Regions from separate parts of the Sphingobacterium sp. SYP-B4668 genome, predicted to be linked through region 3. Evidence: riboswitches for the same ligand, from Rfam matches in the RefSeq annotation. Region 3 holds a riboswitch; each other region holds the start of a gene.

Region 1 (6,991 bases), 1.8 Mb from region 3:
GGCATCGCCCGATATTACTTCTAATTCCAAGCCTACTGTATTTTTGTACTCCATCAGTTGTTGGATGACCTGCTTGGCTTGCGCGTTACTTCTTACCAAGATTCCGATTTGACGGGCTTTGTATCGGCCAGATGATAGCCAATCACCAATTTTTGTACAAAGGTGTGCTAAAGACTCTTCGATGACTTGATTGCGGCGCCATCGCCCATCTGTAACGGGGAGGTATTGTATTTCAATAGAGCCAGTTCGTGTCAAGTCATCCCGTTTTTTTTCGGGGACGAGCTGGTTGCTGTTCTCATAGGCTTTGATCAACATGTTATTATTACCAGACTCCACCCACCAATGCCAGTCGTTTTCATCAAGCTCCTCTCTAACCTTCTCGTTGAGTACATGTTGAAGTGCATGTGGTATTCGTTGGAATAAATAATTATTTAAATCTATAATGTTGGGTAGGCTTCGGAAATTGGTGTCCAGTGAACCATTTTCGATAAATTGATGTTGCTGATTCGCTCGGAGGTGAAAGGTTTGTACGATTTGTTGTTCAACCTGTTGTAATAATATGCGCCAATCGCCATTACGCCATCGGTATATACTTTGTTTTACATCACCTACGATTAGGTGTTCGCTCAGCTCTTGCTTAGCATTACCTAATGCGTTAATTAGCAACGGGCTGTAATTTTTCCATTGAATGCGAGAAGTGTCTTGAAACTCGTCGAACAAGAAGTAGTTGTAGCGATTGCCGATTTTTTCCCATATAAAAGTGGGGTCGCTATTTTCATCCAATCCTAATTTGTTGAGCAGGATCTGTGAATCCGAGATGAGTTGCGCTCCGTTATTTTTACGCCATTGGCCTAGTAGATCACTCATTTCCTTGAGCAGACGTAGGTAGTAAAGATTGCCTTGGACGGCATGATAAGCGATGAAGCTGGGGTAAAATCGGTAGAGATCGGCTATTTGTTGTAAGATCGGATATAGCGCTTGTTGTATGTCGTATCTAACGACTTTATCGGTCCCTGTATATGGGTCTTCATTTTCGAGGAGCTCCAGGTATTTATCAAATAGTTTCTGTAGTTCGGAAGGAGATTGCTTGAAAATATTCGGGCTCACTTTACTAGTTGTAATGAGTTTATTCCGTGATTTGCCCTTGAGGTCCTCAGCTGTGATATTAAAGCTCTTCAATGTGGTGGAAAACATTTCAATAGTAAGGCTAAAGGTTTCCAAGAATGTGCGGGTCTTGTCCTGGATTTCTTTGTTTAGGAGGTTGAATACTTCTTTGGTATCAGCCACAGTCAAGAAAGCATTGAATTCTTGAAAGTTTTCGGTAAAGATCAAGCTCGCCAACCCAGTCAGTTGTTGACGATAATTCCAGTTTTCATTATTGGCTATTTTTTTGTCTGCAAATTCGATAATCCAATCCAGCAAATCGGGACGCTCATCCAGTAAGTGATTGAGCATGACGGTAAGGTCCTGTTTTACTTTATTGGTGTTCATCTCGATCTTGTATCCGGCATCGAGATTTAGTTCGTAGGTGAAGCTTCGGATTACTTTCTGCGAAAATCCATCTATGGTGCTGACGGTAAAATGACTGTAGTCGTGAAGGATTTTTCGAAATACTTGATAAGCTTTCTCCTGGATGGTCTGCGCATCCCAGTGTGGATGCTGGACCAATAAACGTGTGCGAAAATCAGCAATCTTACTGTTTTGATCAGCCATGGCCAGACCAGAGAGCACGGACAGGATGCGTTCTTTCATTTCAGCCGTAGCCTTGTTTGTGAACGTTACGGCAAGTATTTCTCTGTAATTATTTTCATCTGCCAGCAACAAAGAAATGTAATGTAGGGTAAGACTGAAGGTCTTTCCTGATCCAGCTGAGGCTTTGAGTATTTTTAAGGGTGCTATTTGAGACATGTTGTACACGACTGATTTGGAAGGTTGAAGTTACAGAATATTTGTCTAATGGTAATTACGGTATTCACCGGCGAATAATCGCATTTTTTGTAAAGGTCGATTTGCTGATGGTTCTGAGCCCTTTGGTCCAATTTGTCAAAGAGGAAGGTTTATTTTCCTAGTGGGAGGAACTTATTACAGATTTTGGACCAGTAAAGAGTTGAGACAGAAAGAAGTAATTGTCGCAGGTTCGTTTTTTGAAAAAGAATTACTATCTTTGCGTCCCCTCTTGCAATAATGCTCGGGGGATATGTTGAATACATAAATTATAATCAAACATGGCAACTAAAATCAGATTGCAAAGACATGGTAAAAAAGGAAAGCCTTTTTACCACGTAGTAGTAGCAGACTCACGTGCTCCACGTGATGGTAAATTCATCGAACGTATCGGTTCTTACAATCCTAACACAAATCCAGCGACTATCGTCTTGGATTTTGAAAAGGCTTTGGGATGGATCAACAATGGTGCACAACCTACTGATACTGCTCGTGCTATCCTTTCTTACAAAGGTGTATTGTACAAAAAACACTTAGAAGGTGGTGTGAAAAAAGGTGCTTTTGATGAAGCTAAAGCTGAAGAACTATTCACAAAATGGTCAGAAAGCAAAACTGCTCAAATCGAAGGTAAAAAAGTTGGTTTAGTATCTTCTAAAGAAGAAACTAAAAAAGCTGCTTTAGCTGCTGAAGCAAAGAAAAAAGCTGAAAAAGCTGCGGCTATTGCTGCGAAAAACACTCCAGCAGTAGAAGAAGTTGCTGAAGAAGTTGAAGCACCAGAAGCTACTGAAGGCGCTGATAGCACTGAAGAAACTGAAGGATAATTTTATATTACCAAGAAAAAGTTTTTAAGCCGGTTCTGTATAGGACCGGCTTTTTTGTAAATTTGTACCATGACTTTAGAACAGAGCTTTTACATAGGTTATATCAGCAAAACAAGAGGATTGAAAGGCGAGCTACAGCTCTTTTTTGAATTTGAGGATTATCAAGATTTAGATTTTGATACGCTTTTTGTCGAGGTCAATAAAAAGCTGGTGCCCTATTTTGTCGATCAAATAAAGTACCACACCAATAGTACCGCTTACCTTAATCTTGAAGATGTGGATCATATCGATCAAGCTCAGCCGTTGGTACGGAAGAAGGTATACCTTTCCAATGATAAAATGCCTGAGCGCGACCCCGATGATTTTCGGATGAAGGACCTTGTCGGTTTTTTGGTGGTAGATGAAAAGCATGGCGAGTTGGGCGAAATTACCGAAGTGCAGGATTTACCTCAGCAATTCGTTGCGACTGTCGATTATAATGGCAAAGAACTTATGTTTCCGTTGAATGACGATCTCATTCTTGGGATAGACCCCGAGGAGGAAATTATAGAAGTAGACCTCCCAGATGGATTGGTAGACCTCTATCAAGAATAATAGAAAAAAGCTGCTCTTGTAAAGGCAGCTTTTTCTATTTATATTACGACGAGTAAACGAAGTACGTTTTATTATCGGACCAATTGAATGAAATACCTATCAATCCTCTTATTGGCGTTGCTCCTGAGTTCATGTAATGAATCGGTAAGGCTACCTCCGGGCAATTATCAGATGACATGCGCTTATAAGGAAAATGAATATCTTAACGATAGTAAACATAATAAGGAGAGGGTAGGGTGTAATGTGGCATGTGACCATGAGATTTATCACCGATCTTTTCTATCGTTAAAAGACAATTATTCATTTGTTCTCGGATTGGATGATATTTTATTACATGGAAGCTATGAAATCGACGGTCGTAAGATTAGACTAAAAGATGAGAAGGGTGCCGAGCTCGTTTTGGAAACGAAGAAACAAGGGCAAGATTGTATCCAATTTTTTGCTGTCTTTGATGAGATTTACAGTCAAGTAGTACCCGCCAATGAGCGTCTGTATTTTAATTTTGTACGGGATGAAACTACACCAATTGAGAGCGAAAGTAAATTTTCCTATGCGCTTAATCAATGGAGGATAGCGCCTAGTGAGCAGGAGTCCAAAGCAGCCATCAAAGATCGGCTGTTGAACAACCTCGATTATGTATGTGCCTATGTACAACATGTACTTAATTCTGGTGTCTATCACGGATATAAGATGGATGGTATCCCAACACCACTTGTGTATCAGGAAAATGGAATAGTCCTTCGCGACTGGAAGGAGGTACCCGATACTTGGAAAGCTATCTTTTATGATGAAGGGGATGCCCATCAAGCGTATCAAATGATGTATGAGACCTTTAAGGGCACCTCTGTGAATCGATACAAAAAGTCTGGTCTTTTGGTGGTATTCTATTATCTAAAAGATCTTCGAAATGCAATTGAACAACAGGAGTGATGAAACATAATATCTTGTTTTGACGATTTAATTTTGAGTTGTCGCTTTGATTATCGATATTAGCTCCGCTTATGGAGAAAGGCAGAGGGAATAGACCCGATGAAGCCTTAGCAACCTGTCTGAAGACAAGGTGCTACATTCTACCCCGCCAATCAACGGGAAAGATAAGCCGAAAACACTGTTCCTTGGTGTCTTTCTCTCCGAGCTTTCATATGTTAATTTTTATTATTGTCATCACTATTTGTGGTGCATATAGCTGTTTTTCAGTCTGATAGGTCAATGAGGCAACTCGCTCTGCAGGAATGAGAATGCTGTCTCCATATGAAAAGATAAGTAGGGTAGACAATAATGTCTATAACTGCGTCACTGTTAAAGAAAAAATTATTAGATGAAACCGAGAGATAAATAATGTTGGTGAATAGGACATCATTATTTACTCGAGCTCTCATCAACAGATAAAGAAAAAATTATTAGATGAAACCGAGAGGTAAATAATGTTTGCGAATAGGACAATCATTATTTACTCGAGCTCTCATCAACAGATAAAGAAAAAATTATTAGATGAAACCGAGAGGTAAATAATGTTTGCGAATAGGACAATCATTATTTACTCGAGCTCTCATCAACAGATAAAGAAAAAATTATTAGATGAAAATCGTCGATCACATTAAAAACGCCAAAGGGAAAACGCTTTTTTCTTTCGAATTGTTGCCGCCAGCGAAGGGGCAGAGTATCCAGAGTATCTATAAGACAATGGACGAACTCATGGAATTCAAACCGCCTTTTATAGATGTGACCTACCATCGAGAAGATTACTTGTATAAAGAGCATGCAGGTGGACTTTTGGAACGGGTAGCTTATCGCAAACGACCAGGTACAGTCGCCATATGTGCAGCCATCATGAATAAGTATAAAGTGGATGCCGTGCCACACTTAATCTGCGGAGGTTTTACCAAAGAGGAGACTGAAAATGCATTGATAGATCTCAATTTCTTAGGTATCGACAACGTATTGGTTCTTCGTGGCGATGCTCGTAGAGGAGATGCTGATTTTATCCCGACAGATGGAGGACACACCTATGCCACAGACTTGCTCGAACAAGTCTTGGATATGAATACCGGTAAATATCTGCATGAGGATATTGTCAATTCAGAAAAAACTGACTTCTGTATAGGCGTGGCAGGTTATCCTGAAAAACATTTTGAAAGTCCTAATTTCAATACAGACTTCAAATTCTTGAAAAAGAAAGTGGAGATGGGAGCCGAGTTTATCGTGACCCAGATGTTTTTCAATGTAGAAAAATACAAAGAATTCGTGACGAAATGCCGGGAGCATGATATACATGTGCCCATTATCCCAGGACTGAAACCGATAACATCCAAAAAACAATTGGTAACATTACCTCGCGTTTTCCATTTGGATATTCCGGAAGAATTGAGCGATGCGATTGCTGACTGTCATACCAATGCTGATGTTCGTCAAGTTGGTCAGGAATGGCTTGTTCAACAATGTAAAGAGCTGATTGACTTTGGAGCACCAGTATTGCATTTTTATACCATGAGTAATCCTGGTCCCACCAAGAAGATTGTGGAACAGTTATTTTAAGGGAAAAGAGGCAGCTGCTTCATAAACCTACAAACGCTTCGCGCTGCTATCGCCTGGTCTGATCAGGGTTCTTCATTCAAGGGGAAAGTCATTAATAGAATAAAAGAAAAGCCTGTTGCAACAGGCTTTTCTTTTGACAAAATTTTATCCTTTTTTGACTTCCTTTGCCCAAGAGTCCTTGAGCGTCACGGTTCTATTAAAGACGAGATTTTCTGTAGTAGACTTGGTATCTAAGGTAAAGTATCCCAATCGTATAAATTGGTAACCCTTTCCTGCTTCAGCTGTTGCCAAGTCTGGTTCCAAATAAGCATTGGAAATGACTTTCAGACTATCGGGGTTGATGGTCGATTTGAAATCCTCTTCCGCAGCTGGATTTTCGACATTGAACAAGCGCTCGTACAAGCGGACTTCAGCTTTTTTAGCATGTGGTACGGATACCCAATGAATTGTTCCCTTAACCTTGAGTCCACTGGTATCCTCTCCAGATTTCGAATTAGGGATATAATTACAGTGGATTTCGGTCACATTGCCATTTTCATCCTTTACAAAATTGTGGCATTCTACAATATAGGCATTCTTTAATCTTACGGATAGTCCAGGGCCAAGTCTAAAGAATTTTTTAGGAGGCTCTTCCATAAAATCATCGCGTTCTATCCAAAGCTCTTTGCTGAATGGAATCTTGCGAGAACCCTCGCCCCCTTCTACTTCTGGATTGTTTTCGCCCTCCAATTCTTCTATCTGACCATCGGGATAATTGGTGATAATCATTTTTATAGGATCCAATACGGCCATCCTACGCCAAGCAGTTTTATTGAGGTCTTCCCGTATGCAGAATTCCAATAATCCCATATCAATGATATTCTCCCGTTTAGCTACACCAATCCTATCGCAAAAGTCTACTATACTCGCGGGGGTATACCCTCGACGGCGCAAACCACTTATTGTGGGCATCCGCGGATCATCCCAACTTTCGACATGATGCTCATTGACCAATTGTAGTAGTTTACGCTTGCTCATCACTGTATAATTCAGATTAAGCCTCGCAAATTCATACTGTTTTGACGGAAATATTTCTAACTTCTCTATACACCAATCGT
Region 2 (6,991 bases), 580 kb from region 3:
TTCTTCAAGTCCAGCCTGAATAGCTTTCAGGGCCTCATTACGGTCGGTGCTTCCCCACATCCATCCTCCAGCAGCCCAAGCTCCAAAGGCAATGGTTGATAATTCAAGGTCACTGTTCCCAATTTTTCTATATCTCATAATACATTTGTTTTTTTTGCTGACCCCTAAATTTACGAGTACTTTATACAAATTAAAAATGGAGATCTTCAATATGAGCTTATTTTGACTATCTTTAGCCAAACTATGATCTAGATATGATAAAAAGATTATTTTTTGCAATCCCCCTGTTGTCTTTTGTAATGTCCTGTCAGTCAAATACTCCACAGACTGAGTCTTCAGCAGATGCTACTATTGCACTCGATATAAAAGAGGCAAAGCGTATTTTGGATTTACCTTGCATTGCTTGATGACGGAATATCCCAATAAATTAGGTCAAGTAATTGGTAGTGAGCAAGATTTGAAGACACCAAAGCAATTGCGCCCCATTTTTTACGGATGCTTTGATTGGCATTCGTCGGTACATGGTTACTGGTCTATTGTTCGGATATTAAAGACTTTCCCTGAATTGGATGAGGATGGGGAGATAAGGGATTTGCTAAAACAGCATATTACGACAGCTAATGCAAAAATTGAATTAGCCTTTTTTCAAGATAAGAACAATCTGGGGTTTGAGCGTACTTATGGATGGGCATGGTTGTTTAAGCTTCAAGAGGAATTGGTGACTTGGGATGATCCGGATGCCCAATTATGGGCCGCCGCGCTGCAGCCTCTTGTAGACGTACTGGTGATCCGCTATGAAGAGTACCTGCCAAAGTTGGTGTATCCTATCCGCTCGGGACAGCATGATAATTCGGCCTTTGGGTTTTCATTGTCGTTGGACTATGCTCGGACAGTGAAGCATATGGCATTTGAAAAAGTGTTGATAACGCATGCACGTAGATTGTATACGGCGGATCGTGACTGTGATATTGCTTATGAACCTAGTGGATCTGATTTTCTTTCTCCTTGTTTGGAAGAGGCTTTGGTGATGAGTAAAATATTACCACAGGAAGAATATAAGAAATGGTTAAAGGAATTTATGCCTGCTTTGTTCCATGCTGATTTTGAATTGGAACCAGCAATCGTTAAAGACCGTACTGATGGTAAGCTGGTGCATTTGGATGGATTGAACTTTAGTAGGTCTACCTGTCTAAGTGGCATAGCACACGCCCTACCTGAATTGAAGCATCTCAAACAGGTAGGACATAAGCATCTTGCTTATTCGCTTCCGAATATTTCGAATGATGATTACATGGGAAGCCATTGGTTAGGAACGTTTGCATTGTATGCCCTGTTCCATCAGTAGGGACATGATTATAATGAAAGCCAGGAATTCCCTCCTGGCTTTTTCAATTTATAGGCACGACAATATTGTCTTCCAGTCGCAGCTGGGTAATCTTGACGGATGTAAAACCATCTTCCCGAACTATAATTTTTGAAAGGTCGAGCCCTCTGGCTGACAGCGTATGGAGCAGTGCGCTCCGAAACGCACCCCTAGAACTGATCCAATCCCGATGTCTGATGTCCTGATTGTTGACTTCGATAAGTTGATCGACGCTGTATTTTTGGAATAACTCCAAAAAATCTTGGTAAAGTTCGACTGCTGTTGACATACAATTTAAAATTAAAAGTTTAACATAAATTGTATTCAGAAGTTGGGTTTGATAAATAACTCGTGTAGTACGTTTATTTTGGTGAACACCCGTATTATATTTACCACCGTGGTGACTCCACTCGGTTGGTATTGTCAATAGACAATTCTGAATACTCTACCAAAGTTATAGTATTTATTTTTTATATGCAAATCTGACGGTTAAAATTGTAGGATTTTAAAGCAAATTCGAGGTTTTTAAAACAAAATAGGCCTTTAATTGTTAATTACCTAACTCGCTTATTGAAAGCATCTCACCTAAATAAATCCTCAGGATCTGATCTGAGGTCAAATACAACGTATTAAAAATGAGTAAAACAATAATTGTTTCGAATAGACTTCCTATAAAAATAGAACGGACCGAACAGGGTTTGAATATTCTTCCTAGTGAAGGTGGACTTGCAACCGGACTGGGGTCTATTTATAATACCGGCGGTAATGTATGGATAGGTTGGCCAGGTATAGTACCTGAGAATGAAGAGGAAGAATCGGAGATTCGGATGAAATTGAAAGAACTGAACTTGATTCCGGTATTTTTGGACCAGGAAGAATTGGAAGGCTTCTATGAAGGATTTTCGAACGAAGTAATCTGGCCTATCTGTCATTATAAGCCTAGCTATGCTGTGTATGACGAAGCAAATTGGGAAACGTACTATCGGGTGAACGTTAAATTTTCAACGTTGATTAAAGAGCAGGTAGCGGATGAAGACGAGATTTGGATACACGATTACCAGTTGATGCTGCTGCCTAGTTTAGTAAGGGCCTTTAAACATGATATCTCTATCGCTTATTTTCAGCATATACCTTTTCCATCGCATGAAATATTTAGGCTTATTCCGTGGCGCAATCAACTGCTGAATGGATTGCTTGGGGCTGACCTTGTCGGCTTTCACACGTTTAATGATGCCCAATATTTCATAGATGCTTGCTCACATATATTGGGTACCAAAAACAAAGAAAATAGTTTGCAACATGGTGGGCGTACAGTTTTTGTGGAGGCCTATCCGATGGGAATCGATAATTTGAAATTTGAGGGCCTCTCTCAGACAAATGAGGTAAGAAGTCGTGCATTGGGGATTAAAGAGGATTTGAAGGATCGGAAGATTATCCTTTCTGTGGATCGGTTGGACTATAGTAAGGGTATTTTGGAACGAATCCATGCCTTTGAAAATCTACTACTGGAGTATCCCGATTATGAGCGAAAAATCGTGTATTATATGTTGGTGGTGCCGTCTCGGGATCAAGTTCAACAGTATAAGATGTTGAAAGATGAAGTGGATCGTTCGGTAGGACGTGTGAATGCCAAATATGGCAAACAAGATTGGACGCCAATTGCTTATTTCTACAGTTCTTATCCGTTGGAAGAGCTTTCGGCGCTATATGTCTCGGCTGATGTGTGCTTGGTAACTCCTATACGGGATGGAATGAATCTGGTGTGTAAAGAATATATTGCTAGTCATCCGGAAGGAAGAGGGGTGCTTGTGCTTAGCGAGATGGCGGGGGCTGCTCGGGAGTTGACGGAGGCCTTGATTGTCAATCCCAATGACGCCGCTGGAGTAGCGGCGAGTCTGCGTGAGGCACTGGAGATGCCTGTAGCTGAACAGACCGAACGTATGATGCCTATGCTTGCGAATATCCGCAAATTCAATATTCATCATTGGGTACGTCAATTTATGGAACGCCTGCGCGAAATCAAAGAGCTCCAGCATCATGAATTGGCCCGTAAGGTGGGTGATCGGGTGAAGGAGGAGATGTGTAGGGAATATGGAGCTGCTTCTCGCCGACTTATATTACTGGATTATGATGGTACATTGGTGGGGTTTAACAAGGATGCGGAGAAGGCGACGCCTACCATGGAGCTTTACGAGGTGCTGAACGAATTGAATAATGACGACAAAAATCTAGTGGTCATTATCAGTGGACGTAAGCACCAAACGTTGGAATCGTGGTTTTTGGGAATGGAGATGACAATGGTTGGTGAACATGGTGCTTGGTCCAATTATCCAAATGGTGAGTGGAAAGCAAAGAAGGGGCTTTCTACACCTTGGAAAGAGGTCATCAAAGATGTAATGGAAAAGTATGCCGATCGTACACCAGGCGCATTCGTAGAGGAGAAAAATTATTCCTTGGCTTGGCACTATCGAAAAGTACAAGCGGGCTTGGGCCGATTGCGGGCGCAGGAGTTAATGGATAGGCTACGGTATATCGTTCCTACATATGGTGTACAATTGCTGGACGGGGATGATGTGATTGAAGTCAAGAACTCGGAGGTGAATAAGGGGAGAGCTGCATTGGAAATATGGAAAGATTATAATCCTCAATTTGTCCTTGCTATGGGGGATGATAAGACAGATGAAGATATGTTTCAGTCTTTACCGGAGCAATCTTTTACGATCAAAGTGGGGAATAAACCTTCTTCTGCTCGTTACTATATCGAGGGGCAAGGGGAGGTAATGCAATTATTGAAGGATATGTTAACTTGTAAAGGGAGCGCTCATGATTAAGGATAGGCATGTTTACAATACGGGAATAGTGGGCAATTGTTCGTTCATTGCACATATTAATAAAGATACGAATATCGACTGGCTGTGTTGGCCATCGTTTGAGGATTCATTCATATTGGGAAGACTCTTGGATGTTAAAAAAGGGGGGGAGTTTTCGATACTTCCAGCCGAAGGAACTTATGAAAGTGCCCAAAGTTATTTGGAGAACACTAATATTTTGCAGACGGTGATTACTTCAGACGAGGGGAGCTATCAGATTACAGATTTTGCACCTCGCTTTGAGCAGTTTGGACGATATTATAAGCCTTTGATGTTGATTCGTAAAGTGGAGGTTATTTCTGGACGACCTAGAATAAAAATCAACTGTAGCTTGACATATGACTATGGTAAAGGGGAGTTTGAAAAGCAACGGGGTAGTAACCACGTCGAATTTACAAATGAGAATGAAAAAATTAGATTGACCACGAATGTGCCCGTAAGTCATTTCTTCTCAGATTTTCCGTTACCCTTGAATGAAACGAAATATCTTGTTTTGACTTATGGCAGTGCCTTAGAGGCTCCTCTGGTTAAGACTGTTGAGGATTTTTACCATAGTACAAAGCGGTATTGGCGTAATTGGATTAAAAAGGCTTCTATCCCCCACTTTTATCAAAAAGAGGTGATTCGTTCAGCCTTGGCACTCAAAATACATCAATATGAAGATACGGGAGCTATTATTGCATCTAGCACGACGAGTTTGCCAGAGCATCCAGGGGCGGGGCGTAATTGGGACTACCGATATTGCTGGTTGAGAGACAGCTATTATGTGTTGAATGCGCTTGAGCATGTTGGGCATTTTGAAGAGATGGAAAAATATGCTTCTTATATCACAGGAATCACGCAGTCGGATATCGGCAGGTTACAGCCCTTGTATGGTATCATGGGCAACAGGGATCTGAAGGAGACCATACTGGATCATTTGACGGGCTACCAGGGTAACCAACCTGTGAGGATAGGCAATCAAGCTTACGAGCACGTGCAGAACGATGTGTATGGGCAGGCTATCATAGCTTTATTGCCTCTTTTTACCGATCACCGATTTACTTATAAGGAACGTGCGGGGGTGAGCTATTGGCTTGACTATTTTTTGCAACGTATCGAGAAGACGATAGATGAAAAGGATGCAGGCATATGGGAGTTTCGCAATTTTGAGAATCATCACTGTTATAGTAACCTGTTTCAATGGGCAGGTAGTGCCGCTGCATTGAAGATTGCGAAGCAGATTGGTGATCAGGATATCATGACACGTGCACAAAAATTGATGGCCCAAGCGGCAGAATATATCGAGAGCTGCTACGATGAGGAGCGGATGGTGTATACGAGTGCGCGTGGAAGTGATAATCTGGATGCGAGCACACTACAATTGATTATGATGCATTATCTTCACCCGGGTAGTGAGCGCGCTAGGAAGCACTTAGAAGGTTTGGAGCGAGAGTTGAAAACAGATGAGGGATTATTTTACCGCTATCTCCACAAGGACGATTTTGGCAAACCTAAGTCTACGTTTCTAATCTGCGCCTTCTGGTATGTAGAGGCGTTGGCTTGTGTAGGAAGGGTAGACGAGGCTCAACGTATTTTTGAAAATCTGATGAAATATGGCAACCATCTGATGTTGTTTAGTGAGGATATCGATGAGGTCGATGGTAGTCAATGGGGCAATTTTCCACAAGCATATAGTCATGTCGGATTGATGAATGCGGCCTATCGTATTGCCATTAAATTGGATGAACCGCTTTTTTTGAAATAGCAAGGGAGAGCTATTTTGTCACATTGGACTGTCAACCTGTCTTATATCCACTCAGAAAGCAGAGTTTGGAATATTCCTTGATGTACATATTCTAACAAAATTGTATAAAATTTAGGAGATATATGAACACAGAAAAAGGAAGTATTTCTATTCACACCGAGAACATATTCCCGGTCATTAAAAAGTTTTTATATTCAGATAACGAGATTTTCTTAAGAGAGTTGGTTTCCAACGCCGTAGATGCTTCTCAAAAAATCAAGCGTCTAGCTTCATTGGGACAATATCAGGGAGAAGTTGGTGATTTGATGGTGGACGTCAAATTTGATGAAGAGGCGAAAACCATCACCATTTCGGATAAAGGTATCGGAATGACTGCTGAAGAGGTTAAAAAATACATTAACCAGATTGCATTCTCAGGTGCCACCGAATTCATGGAAAAATTTAAGGAAGCTAATGATGCTAATGAAATTATTGGTCGATTTGGTTTAGGATTTTACTCGGCATTCATGGTTGCTGATAGTGTTGAAATCCAGACTTTGTCCTATCAAGAAGGTTCGGAGCCTGCGAAGTGGGTTTGTGACGGTAGCACGTCATACGAGATTTCGGAAGGTGTACGTACAGAACGTGGGACGGATATTATCTTGCATATCAACGAGGAGTCTGTCGAGTTTTTGAATAAGTCTAGATTGCAAGAGATATTGGATAAATACTGTCGTTTCTTACCTGTTCCAATTCGCTTTGGCACCAAAACCTCTTCGGAGCCAGACGGTGAAGATGAAGAAGGCAAGCCTAAATACAAATCGGTAGAGGTTGACAACATTGTTAACAACACGCATCCTGCATGGACTAAATCACCTTCTGAATTGAAGGATGAGGACTATTTGGCCTTCTACCGCGAACTGTATCCATACTCGATGGATGAACCTTTATTTTGGATACACTTGAACGTAGACTATCCGTTCAACTTGACAGGGATTTTGTATTTTCCTAAAATCAAGAATGAATTAGAAA
Region 3 (6,991 bases):
TTGTCGGCATTTTTGATGACAAACTTCTTAATTTCTAAATTTAGATTTTTTGTTTTTATGATGTCATATAGGCCCTGTCCAACGACTCCAAATCCAAACATGCCCAAGGTTAACTTTTTACTCATTTGATTGTTGCTGACTTTAATTTATGCTGTAGTTAATTCTGTTGATTTAATTTCTGCCCTATTGTTATTTAAAAAATTTGCAATGACTTGGGTCAGATTCGCGGTTTCTACTAAAAAACCATCATGTCCATAAAAGGATTCCAGTTCATAGTACACTGCGTTTGGAATGTGTTTCGCAATGAATTTGGATTCCTCAGGTGGGAATAATATATCCGTCGTGATACCTATGATAAGCGTATTGCTCTCTATTTGGCGTAAGGCGTGTTCCAATGAACGACGGCCTCTTCCCAGATGGTGGCTATCCATTGCCTTGGATAGGTACCAATAGCTATAAGCATTGAAGCGATTGACAAGTTTTTCGCCTTGATAGCTTTGGTAGGAAGACGATCGATAGTGGTCTGTTTTTTCGGTGTCTGATTCAAGTTGTGTTGCACCATAAGTGGTGTAGGACCTATATGAAAGTAAAGCCATACTGCGTGCCGCTTTTAATCCCTTTGCGCCACCAGTAGGTTGGTTTGCATGAAATGTCCTATCGGCTGTGATGGCTAATCTTTGACTTTCGTTAAATGCGATACCCCAGGGGGAGTGTGCAGCATTGGTCGCGATGGCAATCAAGCGCTTTATACTCATTAAGCCTGAAACTGCCCATTCAAGCGCCTGCTGTCCTCCCAAGGACCCACCAATGAGCACGTCAATTTTTTTTATGCCTAGGTAGTTGGCTAATAGTTGGTTGCCTTTTATAATATCCCGTATAGTAAATTGAGGGAAAGCAAGATAATATGGGTGTCTCGTGGCTTCATTTATAGAAAGTGGATTGGTGGACCCATAATGAGAGCCAATGACATTGGCGCATATGATGAAGTGGTCTTTGGGGTTGAAAAAATCGTCTTCACCAAAAAGCCCACTCCACCAATCCAGTACATCCGAACTAGCGGTCAGTGCATGACATACCCACACTACATTGTCTTTTGTTTCATTCAGCTGTCCATAAGTATGATAGGCAATCTCCAAGCCAGTGACCTGTTTGCCATTTTCAAATACAAATGGTTCATTATGCTTATATGTCTTAATACTCATGGATGTAATGTTGTACTCGTCAGCACTGACTTTTGCTTATTTTATTTTTTCGAAAGCTTGTTGCAAATCAGCTTTGATGTCGTCAATATGTTCGATTCCTACAGCCAGTCTTAATGAGCCAGGGTAGACTCCTGCGGCGCGCTGTGCGTCTTCACTCAATTGTTGATGTGTTGTAGCAGATGGATGTATGATTAATGATTTGGTATCTCCAACATTGGCAAGATGGCTAATCAAGGACAAGCTGTCAATAAAGTCATTTGCTTTGTTGGGGTCTCCTTTAATAGTAAATGAAAGTACTGCTCCAAATCCGTTTCTCAGGTATTTTTGGGCATTTGTAAAATGTGGCGAGCTTTTCAGGCCTGGGTAGCTTACTTTTTCTACTTGTGGATGACCTTCCAACCATTGTGCAATCTCCAAGGCATTGTCAACATGGCGTTGTACTCTCAAAGACAAAGTTTCAAGGCCTTGTAGAAGGAGGAAAGAGTTGAATGGAGATAATGCTGGACCGAAGTCTCTAAGTCCTTCAACGCGGGCTCTGATGGCGAATTGAATGTTGCCAAAAGGGCCACCTTCGCCAAAGACATCGGCAAATACCAATCCATGGTAACCTTCTGATGGTTCAGTAAATTGTTTGAATTTTCCATTTCCCCAGTTGTAATTTCCACCATCTATTATGACTCCACCAATGCTTGTACCGTGACCACCGATCCATTTGGTGGCAGATTCTACAACTACGTGTGCACCATGTTCCAATGGCTTGAATAGATAGCCCCCAGCGCCGAAAGTGTTGTCCACGATAAGCGGAAGGTCATATTTATTTGCAATTGCAGCTATTTTTTCAAAATCTGGAATATTGTAACTTGGATTTCCGATTGTTTCAATATAGATGGCCTTGGTCTTGTCGTCAATTAATGCTTCTATGTTTTCCGGTTCGCCGTCTTTCGCAAATCTAGCTTCAATGCCTAACCTTTTAAATGAAACCTTGAACTGATTATATGTGCCTCCGTATAGATTCGAACCTGCAACGAAATTTTCGCCAGCATCTATGATATTGTTGAGCGCTATGAACTGGGCAGCTTGACCAGACGCCACTGCTACTGCAGCTACACCACCTTCCAATGCTGCGATTCGTTTTTCAAACACATCAGTGGTGGGATTCATGATTCGTGTGTAGATATTTCCAAACTGTTTAAGTGCGAATAGGTTAGCGCCGTGTTCTGCATTTTCAAATACATATGAAGTAGTTTGATAGATAGGCACCGCACGGGCTCCTGTAGTCGGATCTACGACTTGACCTGCATGTACTTGTAAGGTTTCGAATTTGAGGTTTGTATTTTCTGACATGTTCTCTAGCTTTAAGTTTTATTAATTTGTTGTTGATAAATGGATATGTTCGATACTCCTTCTTATAGGGAGCAAGGCATAGTACTATAATGGGGGTGATAAGGGTATTTCCTTAACAGCACATCATAGCAGACATTCGCATTCGGGTGTGGGGCTCCACGGAACGCAATGATGCATTTTTGGTATCCTGCTTAGCGGATATTCTTGTTGATGTGTACTTGTTAAATGTAATTGTAATGATCATAGCTTTTTTTATTTATATTCTCCAAAGCAACATCGCTTTGGACAGGATTTGGCACCTTTTCAAACTTTTTTTGAAGGTTGCCAGTGGGTCATTGAGCCAGTCTCTCGCCACTTCTTTATAAATCAAAACCCTACGATAAAGAGAGGTTGTGATTAGGTGTCTTTCTCGAAGACCTTACAAATATATCTTTTGATTTTTAGTTTCGCAAATAAATAAGGTAAAAAAATATCCCAAAAACCTATAACTAAGCTTTATATCAATCCTTAAAGTCGTATTAGAGCGGTCTGTTAGTCTTTGGAAAGGTGTGTAGTGCGGAAAAGTGTTTGCCGCAGCTTAGACCAATTTAGGTTCTTTATAGGTGTATACGTTATAAGGGTACATCCATTTGACCAAGTATTTAGCGATTATACTGACGATGGCCAATGGTATGAATAAGATATATCCTCCTGGCGCGATACTGCAGATGAGAAAAATTGATGTCAATGGCGCATGTATGGCTGCTGACAGTGTTGCTGCGGCTCCAAAGAGCGCAAAGTTGAGTACGATCAGCTCGGTGCCCAAATAAGCATTGCACACTAGTGCGAATAAAATGCCAAGAAAGGCTCCTGCGACTATACTAGGGGCGAATACACCTCCATCTCCTCCTGCGCCCAATGTAAGTGAGGCTGCCAAGGGTTTTAGAATGACCAATAATAAAAGTGTAATACCAAAAGGAATGGATAGGGTCTCTTTTAGCCCCTGTTCAATTACTTGTTGTAAGCCGTGATAGCTATCTCCATACAAATACGGAAAAGCAAAAATCATAAGGCCCAAAGATAAAGCTCCAAGATTTACCCGGATAAAATTGTTCTCGATACCATTAAATACTTTTTTGATATGGATAACAATTTTGGTGAAGTATAAAGCCAATATTGCGGCCAATAGACTGAGACCTATCACATAAGGTAAAGCAGTCCAATGCCAGGTTTGAACGGTGAAAGGTAATAGTTTTTGACCCGCTATAAAATATCCAAAAAGGGTGGCCATTAGTACCGAACTCGTGCAGCTGATTAATATAGGTCTGCTGACTCGGCGAGCAATCACCTCAATGGCAAACAACCAACCTGCAATAGGGCTGCCAAACAACGTGGCGACTCCAGCCGCCACACCTGCGCAAATTAGTTCATTTTTATAAGCAAAGGCTATTTTCCCCTTTTTATAGACGATATTTCCGACGGTAGCAGTGGCTACTACGGTAGACACCTCTATTCCCGTTGATCCACCAAATATTACGGTTAAAAAGCCATTGAAGTAATGGGAAGGAATTTTAAAGATGGGCAGATGGTCTTTTCGAGTTTCTAAGGTGGTGTAGATTTCTTTTATACCTTTGTTCTGCCTTTTTTTGAAAGCATACTTCCTTAGGAAATAAATAACAGTGATGCCAATAGAAGGTAGGATTATATAGAATAGGGAAGAAATACTGCCTATCCCAACAAATATTTTATGCTGATAGCTTTCGGTGATATATTTTAATGAATCGGCAAGAAGGGTGCAGATTAAACCAATAAATAATGATGCTACAACTAGTTTAAGCGAGTTATATATTATAATTTTCGTTCTCATTTTTGAGTTCTATTCTTTAGTTGGAGAGAATACAAATGTATTGGATAATTGGCCGATATACAAATCCTTCTGTTCTGTATGTTGCTCTGGTACAGAATTCGAACCACTTATTGAAAGATTTAAGGCGATTGAACCCATTGAAAATCCGTTCCAATAAAGGTGTTTTGGATACGATTAATGCAAGTCAAAATAACCTTTTAGCCTGGAAATCCTAAAAAGACAGGAAGGGTGAAAAGATCGTATAATTTGAGGTTTCAGTGCTAGACTTAAAATTAAAAAAGCTTCAAGTACATCTATTTTGTAAAATAATCGTGCTCAATGTCGCTTACGAAGCTAAAATATAGTATATATAAGATATTATCCTACATCACTGAATTTATATGCTTTTGCACTGATTTATCAGGTTGTTTTGATTTTGGTCCTATATTTGATTTTTAAATAAAAGTATGAAGGGCATAAGTGAATTGGGTTATAAATTGGAACGTCTTATACCTTCGCAATGGCGAGATTATAAACGTATACGCTTGGAGGCTTTGCAAATGCATCCAGAGTTTTTTGGAAGTAGCTATGTAAAGGAGTCTACTTATGCGTTTGAGCATTGGATGACTTTACTCGAGGATAAGAATAGGGCTTTATTCGCCTTGCGACATGGAGAGCAGCTTGTAGGCCTGGCGGGAGTAGCGGTTAAAAAAGAGGACTTAGAAAAGGCATTGTTCTATTCTACCTTCATACGTGCTGAGCACCGCAGAAAGGGTTTGTCGGCGTTGTTTTACCAAGCACGAATCGACTGGGCTCGTCAAATGGGGTGCCGCGCTATTGTTGTTTCCCATAGGACCGGCAACGATGCGTCTGAAGCAGCAAATAGGCGTTTTGGCTTTTTATACATGGACGCCGAGGAGACGCTTTGGCCAGATGGCGAACGAGCGGAGGAATTACGCTATGTTTTAGAGCTGTAGGGACCTCATTAAATCTAACTAGAAAAGAACTAAATGAAATCTTGAAAAGAAAACCGTTAAATGGTTCTGTAGAGTCGGAAACGAGTTCTGGACAGATGGTCATCCGCTCTATTTTGGACTGGTTAAACAATATAAAGAGGAAGGGAATGAATATGAATTTTATATGGTAAAAATAATTGGTAAGTAGATGAGTGCTCTTAATGGCACGATTGAAGAGTTAGAAGACTAAGAATAAATTCCTGATATTGAAATGAAAAGACTAACCACTCTATTTCTGATTGCAGCATTATTTTTATTAGCCTGCGACAGCAAAACAGATAAGAAAATTACCGAAACACAGTCAACAACGGCAACTTGGATGAATGATAGTATAAATTTAGAAACAAATCATGGGCCCTCTACTGTTGAAACAGACGTGTTAGCAACCCTTCCTGTCAGGTATTTTCCGATCATTGACAGTACAAATTTCGACAATTTTGAGAAATCCGGTATACGCGACAAAGGTTTTCTGAAACGGATAAAGTTTGACCCCAGACGTAAAGATGCAACAAATTTCAGGCTACTCTATAAAATACCTTTTTCTGAAGGCTATACTGCCATGGTCGTTTCCTATCAATGCGGTGAACACGAGCTGTTCACAATATTGATTACAATAGATAAGGACAACAAAATAATCGACAAACTGGAAATTGCTTACGATGAGATTGCCGAATCCGCATTCGGGAAAGCGAGTAAAATAGAAAAAGACAAAATAGTGGTAACAAGCGCTAATTGGATGAGCGAAGAACCTATTTTTGATGCCGAAACGTACATTATACAAATCAATGGTAAGTTTAAAAAAATGCAAGCCGATCGCATGCAGGAATAAAATGGCGCGGTAGAAAAAATATACATCCCATAAATTTTGAAATTTTTAAAACTGATGCCAACAAATCTAAAAATTATATCACATGAATTGATGGACAAGGAATATCTTCGGCTCTATGTTGTGTCCGGGAGCCAGCCGTGCGGTACTATCGATCTAATTTCCGAAAAGATCAATTTTAATATTGTCGGCAAATATTTCTTTAAGGGGATGAGCGCTATTAAGAATATCGCATTGAAGCATAGTGAAGAGAGGTTAGTTTTTAAATTTGGGAATAGCAAGAGCTTATCGGTTGGTTGTGACATGACAGCGTTTACAGCGGTCAGTATGCATATAAAATCTTTTCAGTAGGTGGCGATGAAAATTATAAAAATGCACCGGGGCTATGTTGAAGTCGAAATAGACGGATACGACCTAAGGATAACAGGTGAAGCTATGTTGCCTAAATTGCCACCTGAACTATCGGAATATGTCCTTTTTAAAATACCTTGAGTTGGGCAAATACATATATTCACCTGGATATCGACGAAGAAGTACTTTTCTCGTTTTTGAGCAGCGAATTTTTTGAACGAAGCCTACTTTTAATTATTGAATAAAATTTGATTAGAAACTGTTTAAAAATAAGCGGGTGATCATATAATAAAATAGAAGCTGACTATTCTTATAAAAATATATCCACCAGGGACGAAGCAGCTATTGGTCAATTCAGGGATTATAAAGGACAAACTTTGGCTGAAATCTGGAAATCTCCAAGGTTCAGTCTGCATTTTTTTCACGA

Evidence for each region. Region 3 has a riboswitch for S-adenosylmethionine ahead of OQ289_RS06200 (O-acetylhomoserine aminocarboxypropyltransferase/cysteine synthase family protein). Riboswitches for the same ligand answer to the same signal wherever they lie in the genome.
Region 1: it holds a riboswitch for S-adenosylmethionine, as region 3 does, so the genes downstream of both, OQ289_RS20590 (methylenetetrahydrofolate reductase) here and OQ289_RS06200 (O-acetylhomoserine aminocarboxypropyltransferase/cysteine synthase family protein) in region 3, are expected to answer to the same signal.
Region 2: it holds a riboswitch for S-adenosylmethionine, as region 3 does, so the genes downstream of both, OQ289_RS08465 (5-oxoprolinase) here and OQ289_RS06200 (O-acetylhomoserine aminocarboxypropyltransferase/cysteine synthase family protein) in region 3, are expected to answer to the same signal.

The regions. Positions count from the first base shown of each region.
Region 1 covers NZ_CP115483.1:5,049,898-5,056,888, reverse strand. Annotated here, with positions in the region: gene OQ289_RS20610 (UvrD-helicase domain-containing protein) at 1-1,908, opposite strand, end outside; gene OQ289_RS20605 (30S ribosomal protein S16) at 2,226-2,765, shown strand; gene rimM (ribosome maturation factor RimM) at 2,835-3,359, shown strand; gene OQ289_RS20595 (hypothetical protein) at 3,447-4,289, shown strand; SAM riboswitch class I at 4,356-4,460, shown strand; gene OQ289_RS20590 (methylenetetrahydrofolate reductase) at 4,938-5,894, shown strand; gene OQ289_RS20585 (glutamine--tRNA ligase/YqeY domain fusion protein) at 6,039-6,991, opposite strand, start outside.
Region 2 covers NZ_CP115483.1:2,013,230-2,020,220, forward strand. Annotated here, with positions in the region: gene OQ289_RS08455 (aldo/keto reductase) at 1-138, opposite strand, end outside; gene OQ289_RS08460 (DUF2891 domain-containing protein) at 407-1,345, shown strand; gene OQ289_RS08465 (5-oxoprolinase) at 1,389-1,652, opposite strand; SAM-I-IV-variant riboswitch at 1,717-1,812, opposite strand; gene OQ289_RS08470 (bifunctional alpha,alpha-trehalose-phosphate synthase (UDP-forming)/trehalose-phosphatase) at 1,999-4,194, shown strand; gene OQ289_RS08475 (glycoside hydrolase family 15 protein) at 4,187-5,980, shown strand; gene htpG (molecular chaperone HtpG) at 6,103-6,991, shown strand, end outside.
Region 3 covers NZ_CP115483.1:1,429,709-1,436,699, forward strand. Annotated here, with positions in the region: gene OQ289_RS06190 (homoserine dehydrogenase) at 1-125, opposite strand, end outside; gene OQ289_RS06195 (homoserine O-acetyltransferase family protein) at 147-1,202, opposite strand; gene OQ289_RS06200 (O-acetylhomoserine aminocarboxypropyltransferase/cysteine synthase family protein) at 1,239-2,546, opposite strand; SAM riboswitch class I at 2,800-2,914, opposite strand; gene OQ289_RS06205 (chloride channel protein) at 3,124-4,392, opposite strand; gene OQ289_RS06210 (GNAT family N-acetyltransferase) at 4,839-5,348, shown strand; gene OQ289_RS06215 (hypothetical protein) at 5,599-6,216, shown strand; gene OQ289_RS06220 (hypothetical protein) at 6,271-6,564, shown strand.